One region of the Methylobacterium indicum genome, then DNA from elsewhere that is predicted to be linked to it. Evidence: predicted binding sites of a transcription regulator. Region 1 holds the regulator's gene; the other holds the start of a gene.
What was found. The regulator PhoB, encoded in region 1, activates phosphate uptake and scavenging genes when phosphate is short. The targets are predictions, from matches to a motif close to TGTCATNNANCTGTCAT.
Positions count from the first base shown of each region.

Region 1 (7,600 bases):
AGGTCGCGAAGGCGCAGGACGCCGCGGCCGGTCAACCCACGGCCGCCCTGGTCCCGGCCGCGGACGGCCTGGAACCGGCCCAGCCGGCACCCGCCCCGCAATCCGCCGCGGTACCGAAGCCGTCCGAACCGCAAAGGCCGGTGCCCGCAAAGCCCCCCGCCCCGCGCCCCGCCGCGGCGACGGCCCCCTCCTCCGGCCCGCCGCGACCGGCGGGCGAGAGGCCGGTCGCCTCGCCGGCCGTGCGTCGGCGGGCGCTGGAGGCCGGCATCGACCTGCGCCAGGTCCGCGGCACGGGCCCGGCCGGCCGCATCGGGCACGACGACCTCGACGCCTATCTCGACGCGCCGCCCGAGGAGGCCGCGCCGGCCCCCGCCGGCCGCGCTCCGCGCACGGGCGTCGAGGCGATCAAGGTCATCGGGCTGCGCCGGCGCATCGCCCAGCGCATGGCCGACGCCAAGCGCCGCGTCGCTCACTTCTCCTACGTCGAGGAAGTGGACGTGACGGCGGTCGAGGAGCTGCGCGCCGCCCTCAACCAGCGCCACGGCGCGAGCCGGCCGAAGCTCACCCTGATCCCGTTCCTGGTCCAGGCCCTGGTGCGCGCCCTGCCGGACTTCCCGCAGATGAACGCCCATTACGACGACGAGGCGGAGGTGATTCACCGCCATGCCGGCATCCATGTCGGCATCGCGACCCAGACCCCGTCCGGCCTGATGGTGCCGGTGCTCCGCCATGCCGAGACCCGCGACGTCTGGAACTCGGCGGCCGAGGTCCGCCGCCTGGCGGACGCCGCCCGCAACGGCCTGGCGGCCCGCGACGAGCTCTCGGGTTCGACCATCACCATCACGTCGCTGGGCGCGCTCGGCGGCATCGTGACGACGCCGGTGATCAACCGGCCGGAGGTCGCGATCATCGGCGTCAACAAGCAGGTGATGCGCCCGGTCTGGCGCGATAACGCCTTCGTGCCGCGGCTGACGATGAACCTCTCGGCGTCCTTCGACCACCGGGTGGTGGACGGCTACGACGCCGCCCTGTTCGTGCAGGCCCTCAAAGGCCTGATCGAGACGCCCGCGACCCTGTTCATGGAGGCCTGATCCTTGAGCGAGATCACCACCAAGCTCCTGGTGCTCGGCGGCGGCCCGGGCGGCTACGTCGCGGCGATCCGCGCCGGCCAGCACGGCATCGACACCGTGCTGGTCGAGGAGAACCGCTTAGGGGGCACCTGCCTCAATGTCGGCTGCATCCCGTCGAAGGCGATGATCCACGCGGCCGAGGCCTATCACGCAGCTTTGCTGCAATCCGAGGACGCCTCGCCCTTCGGCCTCTCGGCCGGTCCCCCGCGCCTCGATTTTTCCCGCACGGTGGCCTGGAAGGACGGCATCGTCGGGCGGCTCAACACCGGGGTGGCGTCACTGCTGAAGCGCGGCGGGGTCAAGATCCTGCGCGGGCGCGGGACCATGGTCGACGGCAAGACCTGCCTCGTCGAAACCGATACCGGGCCCGAGCGGGTGCGAGCCGAGCACGTCATCCTGGCCACCGGCTCGGTCCCGGCGGCGCTCCCCCACCTGCCCTTCGGCGGGCGGGTGATCTCCTCGACCGAGGCTTTGTCCTTATCCAAGGTCCCCGCCACCATGGCGGTGGTCGGCGCCGGCTATATCGGGCTCGAACTCGGTACCGCCTTCGCCAAGCTTGGCGCCAAGGTCACGGTGGTCGAGATGGCCGAGCGGATCCTGCCGGCCTACGATGCCGAGCTGACCCGGCCGGTGGCGCGGCGCCTCGCGGCGCTCGGCATCGACGTGTTGCTCGGCGCCCAGGCGACCGGGCTGTCGGGCGACGCCCTCGCCGTCGAGGTCGGTGGGGACTCCAGAAAAATTCCGGCCGAGGTGATCCTCGTCGCGGTCGGCCGCAAGGCCCGGACGCAGGATCTCGGGCTCGAGCGGCTCGACCTCGACATGAGCGGCCCGTTCATCCGCATCGACGAGCGCTGCGCCACCTCGATGCGCAACGTCTGGGCGGTGGGCGACGTCACCGGCGAGCCGATGCTGGCCCACCGCGCCATGGCGCAGGGCGAGATGGTGGCCGACCTCGTGGCGGGGCGCCGCCGCGCCTTCCACAAGGTGGCGATTCCCGCGGTCTGCTTCACCGACCCGGAGGTGGTCTCGGCGGGTCTCTCCCCCGAGGAGGCGCGCGCCGCCGGCCACGAGATCCGCACCGGCCTCTTCCCCTTCGCCGCCAACGGCCGCGCCATGACGCTCGGCGCCGAGGACGGCTTCGTGCGGGTGACGGCGCGGGCCGACAACCACCTCATCCTCGGCATCCAGGCGGTGGGGGCCGGCGTCTCGGAACTGGCGGCGGGGTTCGGCCTGGCGCTGGAAATGGGCGCGCGGCTGGAGGACGTGGCCGGCACGATCCACGCCCACCCGACCCTCGGCGAGGCCTTTCACGAGGCGAACTTGCGGGCGCTCGGCGAGGCGCTGCACATCTGAAAGGCGGTCCCGCCGGACGGAGACGTCCGGCGGGACCCCGCGACGCCCATCGCGAGGGCGCGGGCGTCAGACAGGCTCCGTCGGTTCGCGAGCCGGGTGACCGGCTTCCTGAACGATCGCGGCTTGCCGTCCTCGACGGATCGTCAGCGGCGGTTCGGCTTCACGTCGGCACGCTTCATGGCGATGTCGTCCGTGCACCGAAGAAAAGCATTGTAAGTCTTACTCGATACTCTGCGCTTGATCCAGCTGTTTCGGCCGTTGTGACGCGTCTGGATCCCGACCGATTCCGCACATGTCTCACGCTCGGCACTCGACTGCGCCGATGCCGGCCGCACGGCAAGACCGAGCATCGAAGCGACGATCTCTCCGGCCAGCAGGAAAGCCGAGATCATCACGATGTTTCTGATCTTTTCCATGGAAATCATTCCCTCCCGACACTAAAATCCTAACGTCATGTCTGCCGATCAACAACTATAAATGCGTGACATGCAGAGCGCTGGCGCCACTGACCCAAGGATGGGGTCGTCCGAGGGACGGCGCAGGTCGACCACACCGACGCCTTCGCGCCGGGGCGGCGCGAGCGGGGATGTCGAGATCGGCGTCAGGCTTGGGCCCGGCGCTCGGGGCGGGGGCGCGGATCCGTCGCCACGATGCATCCACCTCTGGGCGAAGCCTGATACGGGGCGAACGTCCGGGCGCCCGAAGAAGCGGTGCTAGATCTGAGACCGTCCCCCGGTGCTACCGACCGTGCGGAGATCCCCCATGCGCGGACCGATCGCATCGGGGGTGAACGGCACAGCGCCAGTCCGGGCCCGATGCACCGGACGCCCCGCTTAATCCCGCACGGCCCAAAGGTCTGACAGGCGTTGCATTTTTATGGCAGCCATGTCGGCCGGCATCGTCTCTAACCGGACGCATCGGAGCACTGCACATCTGGGGCCCTCGCGCGACCATGACGGGAATCATCGAGCCGATCCGATGCCTGTCGGCCGCGGCGGGCGTCCTGATGCTCGTCCTCTCCACTCCGGCGCCCGCGCGGGCTGCGCCGAGCGGCAAGTTCGGAACGGAGGGCAAGCCCGGGACGGAAGACCGATCCGGATCGGACCGGGACGGCGCGCGCGAGGCCGGCAAGGACGAGGGCCGGCAGGCAGGGACGTCCGGCAAGACGGGCGACGGCAAGGACGTCGATACCGAGCACCTGTTCGGCTTCACGGAGGGCGCCGATGCCGGCGAGAAGGGCGAGCAGGAAGCGGTGGTCGACACCGTCTCGCGCATCGGCAAGCGCCGGGACGGCCCCGGCCGGGCGGCCTACCGGGTGCTCGACACGCGGCTCGCCTATCAGTTCAACCCCATCGACAGGCTGAGCCTCGAACTCAGCGCGTTCGGCACGTTGCGGCGGCAGCGCAACGTCGCGGATCTGGACGACAAGTCCTACGGCACTTTCGACGGTGCCTCCCTGGAGGTGAAGTACCAGTTCCTGAAGGGCTCGGCGGAGCAGCCGCTCGGTCTCGCCCTGGAGGTGCGCCCGCGCTTCACCCGCGTCCTGCCGGTCGAAGGGCGCGGCGCCGACATCGTCGACGTCGAGAGCCTGCTCCAGCTGGACGTCCAGGTGGTGCCCGACACGCTCTGGTACGGCAGCAACATCAGCATCGAGCCCGCGGCAGGGCGCGAGCGGGGCGGCCGCGGCTATCGCTCCTCGACCTTCCTGTGGTCGAACGCCCTCGTGGGGCGTGTGGGGAAAAATACCTATCTCGGTCCGGAGGTCCGCTACCTGCGCGGCTACGAGGGGACCTTCCTGAACCGGCTGGAGAGCGAGGCGCTCACGGTCGGTCCCGCCCTGCACCACCGGTTCACCGAGAAGGTCTGGCTCACCGTGGCCTATGCGGGCCAGGTCTGGGGCCGCGATACCGATCCGGCCCTCGCCGGCCGCGCCCTCGGGCTGAACCAGTTCGAGCGGCACAACCTGCGGGTCAAGTTCGGCATGGAGTTCTGAGACGACGGCGTTCATCGTCATCGGCCCGATCCCGGGCCGGGACCGCCGCCATGCCTCGCCCGGGAGCCGCACCCGGAGACCGGTCTCACGGCTCGGGCGCGAACATCTCGTCGAAGGAGTAGCCGGAGCCGCGCACGGTGCGGATCGGATCGGCGTCGCGGCCGCGGTTGATCGCCTTGCGCAGGCGGCCGATATGCACGTCGACGGTGCGCTCGTCGATGTAGACGTCGTGGCCCCAGACGCCGTCGAGGAGTTGCTCGCGGGAGAAGACCCGGCCCGGGCTCTGCATCAGGAATTCGAGCAGCTTGAACTCGGTCGGGCCGAGATGCAGCTCGCGGCCGTCGCGGCGCACGCGGTGGCTGACCCGGTCGAGCTCGATGTCGCCGGCGATCAGGAGATCGGCGACGTGGGCGGGCTTCGACCGCCGCAGGAGCGCGCGCACCCGGGCCAGGAGTTCCGGCACCGAGAACGGCTTGACGATGTAGTCGTCGGCGCCGGTGGCGAGGCCCCGCACCCGGTCGCCCTCCTCGCCACGGGCCGTCAGCATGATCACCGGCAGCCGTTCGGTCTCGCGGCGCGCGCGGATGCGCCGGCACAGTTCGATGCCCGACAGCCCGGGCATCATCCAGTCGAGGAGGACGAGGTCGGGGATCTGCTCGCGCAGGCGGATATCCGCCTCGTCGCCACGGGCGACGGCGTCGACCTCGAAGCCCTCGGCCTCGAGGTTGTAGCGAAGGAGGAGGGTCAGGGCCTCCTCGTCCTCGACGATCAGGATGCGGGTACTCATCGGGGGCACTTCAGGGACGCCGCCGCCCGAGACGGCCACCCGGCATCGCGGCCGGGCGGGCCGACCGGTCAGGCTTTGGTCGGGGACTGGGGCGAGGATTGAGGATCGACGGTGGCGAAGCTCGACCCGTCGTTCTTCGGCCGGTCGGTGGTCAGGGTCTCGCCGGTGGCGAGATAGTGGATGGTCTCGGCGATGTTGGTGGTGTGGTCGCCGATGCGCTCGACGTTCTTGGCGCAGAACAGGAGGTGCGTGCAGAACGTGATGTTGCGCGGATCCTCCATCATGTAGGTCAGGAGCTCGCGGAACAGCGAAGTGTAGAGCGCGTCGATGCCGCCGTCCCGGGCCCAGACGTCGAGGGCCGCCACGGTGTCCTGGGTGGCGTAGGCGTCGAGCACGTCCTTGAGCTGGCCCTGGACCAGCTCGTTCATGTGCTCCACCCCGACGACGATCTTCTGGAGCTGGACCTGGTCGGCGATCGCGACGACGCGCTTGGCGACGTTCTTGGCCAGATCCCCGATGCGCTCGAGGTCGCCCGAGACGCGGATCGCCGAGATCGTCTCGCGCAGGTCGATCGCCATCGGCTGGCGCTTGGCGATCAGGAGGATCGCCTTCTCCTCGATCTCGCGCTGCAGCCCGTCGAGGCGCTGGTCGGCGGTGATCACCGCCTGGGCGAGGGCGGTATCGCGGCGCAGGAGCGCCAGGCCCGAATCGGCCACCATCTTCTCGGCGATGCCGCCCATCTCGGCGATGCTGCGCCGCAGGTTCTGCAATTCCTGGTCGTAGGACGTGACGATGTGGTTCGACATGAGGTGAGACCCCCCGGAATGAGGCGGAGCGTAAGGGCGCGGGCCGGCCCGGCGGAAGGCGGGCCGGCCCCGGGAGCGGCTCAGCCGAACCGGCCGGTGATGTAGTCCTGGGTCTGGCGCTTCGACGGGTTCATGAACAGCCGGTTGGTCGGCCCGAACTCGATCAGCTCGCCGAGATACATGAAGGCGGTGAACTGCGAGATGCGCGCCGCCTGCTGCATGTTGTGGGTGACGATGGCGATGGTGAACTCGCCCCGCAGCTGCTCGATCAATTCCTCGATGCGGCCGGTCGAGATCGGGTCGAGGGCCGAGGTCGGCTCGTCGAACAGGATCACCTCCGGGCGCTGCGCCACCGTGCGGGCGATGCAGAGGCGCTGCTGCTGGCCGCCCGACAGGCCCATGCCGGACTGCTTGAGCTTGTCCTTCACCTCGTCCCACAGGGCGCCCTTGCGCAGGGCTTCCTCGACGCGGACGTCGAGGTCGGCCTTGCCGAGGCGCTCGTAGAGCCGGATGCCGAACGCGATGTTGTCGTAGATCGACATCGGGAACGGGGTCGGCTTCTGAAAGACCATGCCGACCCGGGCGCGCAGCTCGTTGAGGTCGATCGAGGGATCCAGGATGTTGCGGCCGTCGAGCAGGATCTGCCCTTCCGCGCGCTGCTCGGGATACAGGCTGTAGATCCGGTTGAAGGTGCGCAGCAACGTCGACTTGCCGCAGCCCGACGGCCCGATCAGCGCCGTGACCTGGCGGTCGAGGAAGTTGAGGTTGATGTTCTTCAACCCCTTGAAGTCGCCGTAGTAGAAGTTGAGGTCCTTGACGGCGAGGCGGACCGGGGCGGACTCGTCGGCCGTGCTCTGGCCCACGACCGGCGCGGCGGTGGCGGTGGCGCTCATCGGTGTGTCTCCGGGCAGGAGCATTTTTCGACGAAAATCGTCGAAAGAAATGCGGCAAATTCAGATGAGGAGAGCAGCACCCGGTCGCCGAGCGATCGGGTGCTGCCGGAGATGCGGATCAGCGCCCCTTCGGGCCGCTCAGGACGAGGCGGGCCACGATCGACAGGCCCAGGATGGTGATGGTGATGAGGAGCGCGCCGGCCCAGGCCAGCTGGCGCCAGTTCTCGTAGGGCGAGAGCGCGAACTGGTAGATCATGACGGGCAGGTTCGCGACGCCGCCCATCAGGTTCGGGCTGAACCAGGAATTGTTGTTGAGCGCGGTGAAGAGCAGCGGCGCGGTCTCGCCGGCGATGCGGGCGAGCGCCAGCAGCACGCCGGTGACGATGCCCGATTGCGCGGCCCGCCAGGTGACGGAGCGGATCACGATCGAGAGCGGCGCGCCGAGCGCCGCGCCGGCCTCGCGCAGGGTGCCGGGCACGAGCCGCAGCATGTCCTCGGTGGTGCGCACGATCACCGGGGTGGCGATGATGGCGAGCGCCACCGCGCCGGCCCAGCCCGAATACCCGCCCATCGGCCGCACCATCAGGGTGTAGACGAACAGGCCGATCAGGATCGAGGGCGCCGAGAGCAGGATGTCG
Region 1 is NZ_AP024145.1:218,055-225,654, forward strand. It holds gene miv_RS01090 (dihydrolipoamide acetyltransferase family protein) at 1-1,091, shown strand, start outside; gene lpdA (dihydrolipoyl dehydrogenase) at 1,095-2,483, shown strand; gene miv_RS01100 (hypothetical protein) at 2,627-2,899, opposite strand; gene miv_RS01105 (hypothetical protein) at 3,436-4,476, shown strand; gene phoB (phosphate regulon transcriptional regulator PhoB) at 4,562-5,263, opposite strand; gene phoU (phosphate signaling complex protein PhoU) at 5,332-6,069, opposite strand; gene pstB (phosphate ABC transporter ATP-binding protein PstB) at 6,150-6,962, opposite strand; gene pstA (phosphate ABC transporter permease PstA) at 7,081-7,600, opposite strand, start outside.

Region 2 (7,600 bases), 1.2 Mb from region 1:
CGCGCGACGACCCACTGGTACGCGCACGACTTCCTCGCCCGCTTCGGCGCCGTGCCGGTGCAGGACCGGGTGGTGCGGGACGGGACCCTGATCACCGCCGGCGGCGTGACCTCGGGCATCGATTTCGGGCTCGCGGTGGTGGCCGAACTCATGGGCCGCGAGGAGGCCGAGACGGTCCAGCTCACCCTCGAATACGCACCCGCCCCGCCCTTCGGCGCCGGCACCCCGGCGGAGGCGCCGCCGGCCGTGCTGGAGCGGGCGAGGAAGCGCCTCTGCGGCTCCCGGGCGGCCCGGGAGGCGATCGTCGGCCGGATCACCTGACGCCCGCGGCGTCCCGCCTCAGCGCATCGCCTCGCGCTGCGCCAGGGTGGTGGGCGCGCCCGACTTCTGGATCAGCCCGTCGATCTGGTCGCGCTGGCGCCTGAACTCGGCGAGCAGCCGCCCGTCGAGCTCGCGGCCGCGGGGCACGCGAATCTTCATCGGGTCGACGAAGTGGCCGTTGATGATCACTTCGTAGTGCAGGTGGGCGCCGGTCGAGAGGCCGGTCGAGCCGACATAGCCGATGATCTGGCCCTGGCGCGCCTTGGTGCCGGTGCTAACGCCGCGGCCGAACCGCGACATGTGGTTGTAGGTGGTGACGTAGCCGTTGGCGTGCTGGATCTCGACCCGGCGGCCGTAGCCCGAATCCCAGTCGGCCTTGATGACCGTGCCGTTGCCGGCCGCGAAGATCGGGGTGCCGATGCGGATCGACCAGTCGACGCCGGTATGGAGTTTGGCGTAGCCGAGCACCGGATGGCGGCGATAGCCGAAGCCCGAGCTCATGTTGCCGTCGGCCACCGGCTTGCGCAGCAGGAATTTCTTGAGCGACCGGCCGGCCTCGTCGAGGTAGTCGACGCTGCCGTCGTCCGGCGACTGGAAGCGGTAGATCCGCCGCGACTCGCCGCCGAGGTTGAGGGCCGCGAACAGGATGTCGGGCCGCTCGGACGAGCCGCCGGATTCCTCGTCGTAGGTGTAGAACAGCTCGATCCCGTCGCCGGGCGCGACGCGGCGCTGGAAATCGACGTCGTAGCCGAAGATCCGCACCAGGTCCTCGACGGTCGAGCGCGGCAGGTCGTGGCGCGCGGCGGTCTCGTAGAGGCTGGCATAGAGGCGGGCGCCCGTGCCCTCCTCGTCGTCGTCCGCCTCGGGCTTGGCGGCGGGCTTCTGGGCGACGCCCTCCGGCACCGGCGGGGCCACCGACACGAAGGCGCCGCGGTCGTTCATGGCGGCGATCGCCTCGACGCCGGACTCGCCGTAGAGGATCACCCGGGTGAGCTGGCGCGGATCGCCGACCTTGGGGCCGGGCCCGATCTGGAGCCGCATCTGCTGGCCCTCGCCGACCGCGCCGGAGCGGACCCGGGTGCCCAATGCCGCCAGGATCGGACGGACCTGCTCGTCGAGGCCGCCATTGGCCCTGAGCACGCCCTCCAGGGTCTCGCCGCGCTTGATCGCGACGTCGCGGTCCTCGACCAGCGGCGCGTCGCGCTCGCGCTCCATCTTGGCGAGGTCGGTGACGTTCTCGCGCATCACCCGGACCTCGATCGACTTGAACGGGCCGGACGCTCCCCCGAAATCGCCGGTACCGTCGAGGCCCGGCAGGGTCGTCATGCTGCGCAGGGTGCGCGAGAGCATCAGCTGCGGGGCGATCGGCAGGGCGGCCCGCCGGCCGGCCTCGGCGGCGATGCGCCGCTCCTCCTCGATCTGCGCCGCCACGTCCTCGTCGGACAAGGCCGGCGCGCCGGCCGGCACGGCGAGGTCGCCGAGGTCGCGCTTGACCACCGAGACCTCGGCATCCGGCGCGTCGGCCGTCGCCGACTGGGCATCGGGCGCACGCTCGAGCCCCGGATCGCTGAAGAAGCGCATCGGGTCGAAGGGCGGGATGTCGGTGGCCGCGATACCGGCGGTGGTCGAGAGCGCGGTGGCGATCCGCACGAAGGGCCGGACCTTGATGATCTCGCGCTCGCCCGCCCGCAGGGTGACGGGCGCCTTGAAGCTCTGCTTGGCCAGCGCCACCATCGGGTTGCGCACCAGCCGGTCGCCCTTTCGGGAGAGGTTGGTGCCGCCCTCGCTCGCCACCGGGCGGGGGGCCACCGCCACGGCCTGGGGCAGTTCCGCGAAGGTGATCTCGCCCTGGAGCGAGACCCAGATCGCCGAGCCGATCAGGCCGGCGCCGGTCATGCCGGTGAGCACGCAGGCCGCGAGCCAGCGCAGGTTCACGTCCCGGCGGTCGGCCCGCGGCGAGGCGGCGCCCGAGAGGTCGAGGGGCGGCTCGCGGCCGGGATCGGCCGACCGGCCGCGCGGCGCCTGCTGGGATCCGACCGGGTCGAGGCGCGCACGCTTCACCGTCACTCCTTCGCCTTCTCGTATCGGTGCCATCGAGCGGCGCAATCAGGCGCCGCGGGGCCGGGCAGGGAGCGCTCCGCGCTGCCGCGACCATGCGTGGGCGACGCCTGGAAATCAACGGCGGGCGGGACCGGCTCCCCAGGGGGATCCTGCCGGAAACCTCGGGGGTCTCTCCGGCGCCAGGATGTCAGGATTGAGGCCGTTCCGGGATCGCGGCTTGCCCCGCGCGCTGGGTTGCAGGCGCAGAGGGCACCTTGCGATGCTCGATGAGTCAGAAAAGTGTTCGCGAGAGGCGGGAATGAATGGTCGGAGTGGCAGGATTTGAACCTGCGACCCCCACGTCCCGAACGTGGTGCGCTACCAGACTGCGCTACACTCCGACGCGCCCGAAGGCACGGGTATCATGTTTACACAGCACCTTGTTCAGATGGCTGCTGTCTCGGGAAGACTCAGGCTCGTGAGAGCGCTGGTCGGAGTGGCAGGATTTGAACCTGCGACCCCCACGTCCCGAACGTGGTGCGCTACCAGACTGCGCTACACTCCGACGCGCCCGAAGGCACGGGTATCATGTTTACACAGCACCTTGTTCAGATGGCTGCTGTCTCGGGAAGACTCAGGCTCGTGAGAGCGCTGGTCGGAGTGGCAGGATTTGAACCTGCGACCCCCACGTCCCGAACGTGGTGCGCTACCAGACTGCGCTACACTCCGAACGGCCGGCCGCTGGCCGACGAGGGGGCTTATAGCGAGGGCCTCCGGGGGCCGCAAGGCCGTTCGTGCGGCCCGGCCGAGTTTCTTGAAGCCGGCTCGCCGTTGGGAACTTGCGCCCGCCGGAGCGGCACTGCGACGAGATCACGAACGGGAGGCGCCCGAAACCCGGGACAGGAAGACCTTGCGCGATCTGGTCTCGCCCCCCATTCTCGCGCCTCACGAGAGATGGTCGACACCGGCGGGGTGGCGTGATGGCGGGCCGGGTGGCGACGTGAGCGAGGACGAGCAGGCCGGGATGCCGGAGCTGGCCGAGAGCCACTCCGCGGAGGCGCCGTCCCTGGCGCACCTGAAATCGGCGACGATCCGCAAGCCGGGCCTCGACGATCGCGGCAGCGTGTTCTTCGCCGCGATCGAGATGACCCGGATGCCGATGATCCTGACCGATCCCCGGCGGCCCGACAACCCGATCGTGTTCGCCAACCGGGCGTTCCAGGACCTCACGGGCTACACGGAGGCCGAGCTCGTCGGCCGCAACTGCCGCTTCCTGCAGGGGCCGGAGACGAGCCGCGAGACCGTGGCCGAGCTGCGCCAGGCGGTCGAGGAGCGCCGGGCGATCGCCACCGAGATCCTCAACTACAAGCGCGACGGCTCGCCGTTCTGGAACGGCATCTTCATCGGCCCGGTCTTCGACGAGGCCGGGGACATCGTCTATTTCTTCGCCTCGCAGCTCGACGTGACCCGGCGCCGGGTCTCGGAGCAGGCCTTCCGCCAGGCCCAGAAGATGGAGGCGATCGGCCAGCTCACCGCTGGCCTCGCCCACGACTTCAACAACCTGCTGCAGGTCGTCACCGGCAACCTGGAACTGGCCCGGGGCTCGGTCACGAGCGATCGGGCGCAGCGCCAACTCGCCAACGCGGCCGGCGCGGCGGAGCGCGGCGCGAAGCTGACGAAGCAGCTCCTGTCCTTCGCCCGCAAGGCGCGGCTCGAGCCGCGCTCGCTCAACCTCAACGCCCTGGTGCTGGCCTTCGCGGAGGTCGCCGAGAGCACGCTCGGCCGCAACGTCTCGGTGCGCCTCGACCTGACGCCGCGGCTGCCGCCCGTCACCCTCGACCGCACCAACCTCGAGATGGCGCTCCTCAACGTGCTCATCAACGCCCGCGACGCGATGCCGGCGGGCGGCACGGTGACGATCTCGACGGCGCCCGTCCATCTCAATGGCAACGGGAAGGCCCGCAACCTGCCGCCCGGCGACTACGTGGCGCTCAGGGTCCGCGACGAAGGGGAGGGGATGCCGCCCGGGATCGCCGAGCGGGCGACCGAGCCGTTCTTCTCGACCAAGGGCCCGGGCAAGGGCACCGGGCTCGGCCTCGCGATGGCGCACGGCTTCGTGCAGCAATCCCGCGGCCGGCTGGAGATCGAGACCCGGCCGAAGACCGATGCGGCCGCGGGCGGCACCACCATCACGATGCTGTTTCCCGCCGCCCACGGCGCCTCGATCGAGGAGGAGCCCGCCGAGCAGAAGGCGGTGCTGCGGCGCGGCGACGAGACCGTGCTGGTGGTGGAGGACAGTGACGACGTGCGGGCGCTCGCCCGCGAATACCTGGAAAGCCTCGGCTACGGCGTGCTGACCGCCCGCGACGGCGAAGAGGGGCTCGATATCCTCGCGCGGGAGGAGCGCATCGACCTCCTGTTCTCCGACATCGTGATGCCGGGCAGCGTCAACGGCCTGATCCTAGCCGAGAAGGCCCAGAGCCTACGGCCGGACCTGCCGGTGCTGCTCACCACCGGCTACAACGAGGATCTGGTGGCGCAGGGCCCGGCGACCCCGACCATGGACGTCCTCGGCAAGCCCTACCGCAAGGCGGAGCTCGCCGACCGCGTCCGGTCCGCCCTCGACCGCGGCGCGAAGCGGATGCCGGCCCCGGGCGAGCCGCATCACGGCTGAGGACCACGGCTGAGAATCTGGGCGAGGCCCCGGGCCCGGATCCCGGGGGGCGACCCCCTGGCTGTCGTCACCTCACTGACATGGGACATCCGCAAGAACGGCCGCGCTCATCCGCCCGAGGATTCCATGCCGCGTCGTTCCGTTCTCGCCGTCACGCTCCTGCTGTCGGTCGCCTCCGCCGCCCTGGCGCAGGCCCCCCAGGGCCAGAACCCACAAGGCCAGCCCGCCCCGACCTTCCCGGCGACGCTCGCCGGCCATGCGGTGCTGCCGGCCGACAGCGTCGCGCCGCTGCCGGCGGACGCACCCCGGGATCTCGCCACGCCGGGCAAGTTCACCACCGGGCGCCGGGTCGAGGCGGTCGGCACGGTCGAGGCGCAGTCGATGGGGCGGACGACCACCATGAAGCTGCCCTTGCGCGGCCAGCCGCTGCAGGGCCATTCCGGCATCAAGCACATGCCGGACGGCACCTACTGGGTGCTGACCGACAACGGATTCGGCACCAAGGCGAACTCGCCCGACGCGATGCTCTACCTCAACCGGTACCGGATCGACTTCGCCAAGGGCGGCGTCGAGCGCGTGGAGACGATCTATCTGCGCGATCCCGACCGGAAGGTGCCGTTCCGCATCGCCAACGAGGCGACGGAGAGCCGCTACCTCACCGGCAGCGACTTCGATCCCGAGAGCTTCCAGTTCGTCGGCGACCGGATCTGGATCGGCGAGGAGTTCGGCCCGTTCCTGATCGAGGTCGACCGCAGCGGCAAGGTGCAGGCGGTGGTCGAGACCCTGGCCGCGGGCAAGCCGGTGCGCTCCCCCGACAACCCGGCGGTGACGACCCCGGCGATGCCGGGCGGTGCGGTCGCGTTCAACGCCCGCCGCTCCAAGGGCTTCGAGGGCATGGCGGCCTCGCCGGACGGCAGCCGGCTCTACGCGCTGCTGGAAGGTCCGCTCTGGGACGCCGACGCCAAGGCCTTCGAGACCCGCGACGGCAAGGAGGTGCTGCGCATCCTCGAATTCGACACCCAGGCGCGGGCGTGGACGGGCCGCTCCTGGTTCTATCCGCTGGAGGCGAACGGCCACGCGATCGGCGACTTCAACCTCATCGACGCGACCACCGGCCTCGTGATCGAGCGCGACGACGGCGAGGGTACTTCCGACAAGGCCTGCCCGGCCGGCCAGAAGGGGCCGGACTGCTTCTCGGCCCCGGCGAAATTCAAGCGCGTGTTCAAGATCGAGATGACCGACGCCAACCAGGGCGGAGCGGTGCGCAAGATCGGTTCGATCGACCTGATGCGCATCGCCGATCCCGCGGGCAAGGCCCGCAAGCCGCTGACCGACGGCGCGCTCGCCTTCCCGTTCCTGACGATCGAGAACGTCGACAGGGTGGACGACACCCACATCGTCGTCGGCAACGACAACAACCTGCCGTTCTCGGCGAGCCGCGACCCGCACCAGGTCGACGACAACGAGTTCGTGCTGCTGGAGGTGGGCGACTTCCTGAAGGCGAAATAGGAACGCGGAGCCCGGGCAGTCCCCTGCGACCGAATTTCCTCCCGCGGCGACCGGATTTTCCCGTCCCGGGGTCTTGGCAGGCGGATTGCACGCCGCTATAGACCCGGCTCCACGTTTCCAAGTTCGAAAGGATTGGGCCGAACGGCTCGTCCTGGAGAGAGGTCCCCGGGCGACCGGGTGGCCAAAGTGGCCGGAAGGGCTCAGGGGGAAACCCCTCGCGCCCCGTCCGGCCATGTCCTGTCCGAGACTGCAGGCGCCGGTTCGCCGGCTTAATATCCGCCTGCACAGACGGGGAAGACCGAATTTCACCGCCCCGACGCCCGTCCGGGCCGGCGGGGCGTCGGTTTGAACCATCTCACCCGAGGCGCGGGGCCGCGAGGTTCTTCGTATCGGGGGCAGGGCCGTGAAGCGTCGTTCAGGACGTCGCGGTCTTCTCGTGAAGGCCCCGGCTCATCCTGGGCGGCAACTGCAACCGGCGGGGCCCATCCGGGTTCCGCCAACCGGAGAGAGCCAAGGTGGACAGAGCAGCAAAAGCTGATCTCGTCTCGACGCTCAACGGGGTGTTCACCAACACCTCCGTCGTCGTCGTGGCCCACTACAAGGGCCTCACGGTCGCCGACATGCAGAAGCTGCGCTCGCAGATGAAGCAGGCCGGCGCCACCGTGAAGGTCGCGAAGAACCGCCTCGCCAACATCGCTCTCGAAGGCACGGACGTCGCCTCCATCCAGCCCCTCCTGAAGGGCCCGACCCTGCTCGCCTATTCGAGCGATCCGGTCGCGGCCGCCAAGGTGGCGGTGGACTTCGCCAAGGCCAACGACAAGTTGGTGATCCTCGGCGGAGCCATGGGGACGACCGCCCTGAACCCGGACGGCGTGAAGGCCCTGGCCTCGCTGCCGTCCCTCGATGAGCTGCGCGCCAAGCTCGTGGGCCTTGTCCAGGCTCCCGCGACGAAGATCGCCCAGGTCGTCAACGCGCCGGCTGCCAAGCTCGCGCGCGTGTTCGGGGCCTATGCCAAGACCGGCGATGCCCAGGCCGACGAAGCGGCCTGACCGGCCG
Region 2 is NZ_AP024145.1:1,370,936-1,378,535, reverse strand. It holds gene miv_RS06360 (DJ-1/PfpI family protein) at 1-321, shown strand, start outside; gene miv_RS06355 (M23 family metallopeptidase) at 340-2,382, opposite strand; tRNA gene miv_RS06350 (tRNA-Pro) at 2,686-2,762, opposite strand; tRNA gene miv_RS06345 (tRNA-Pro) at 2,850-2,926, opposite strand; tRNA gene miv_RS06340 (tRNA-Pro) at 3,014-3,090, opposite strand; gene miv_RS06335 (histidine kinase famiy protein) at 3,362-5,035, shown strand; gene miv_RS06330 (esterase-like activity of phytase family protein) at 5,162-6,544, shown strand; gene rplJ (50S ribosomal protein L10) at 7,060-7,593, shown strand.
Region 2: the regulator PhoB is predicted to act here: its motif matches at 5,101-5,117, upstream of miv_RS06330 (esterase-like activity of phytase family protein).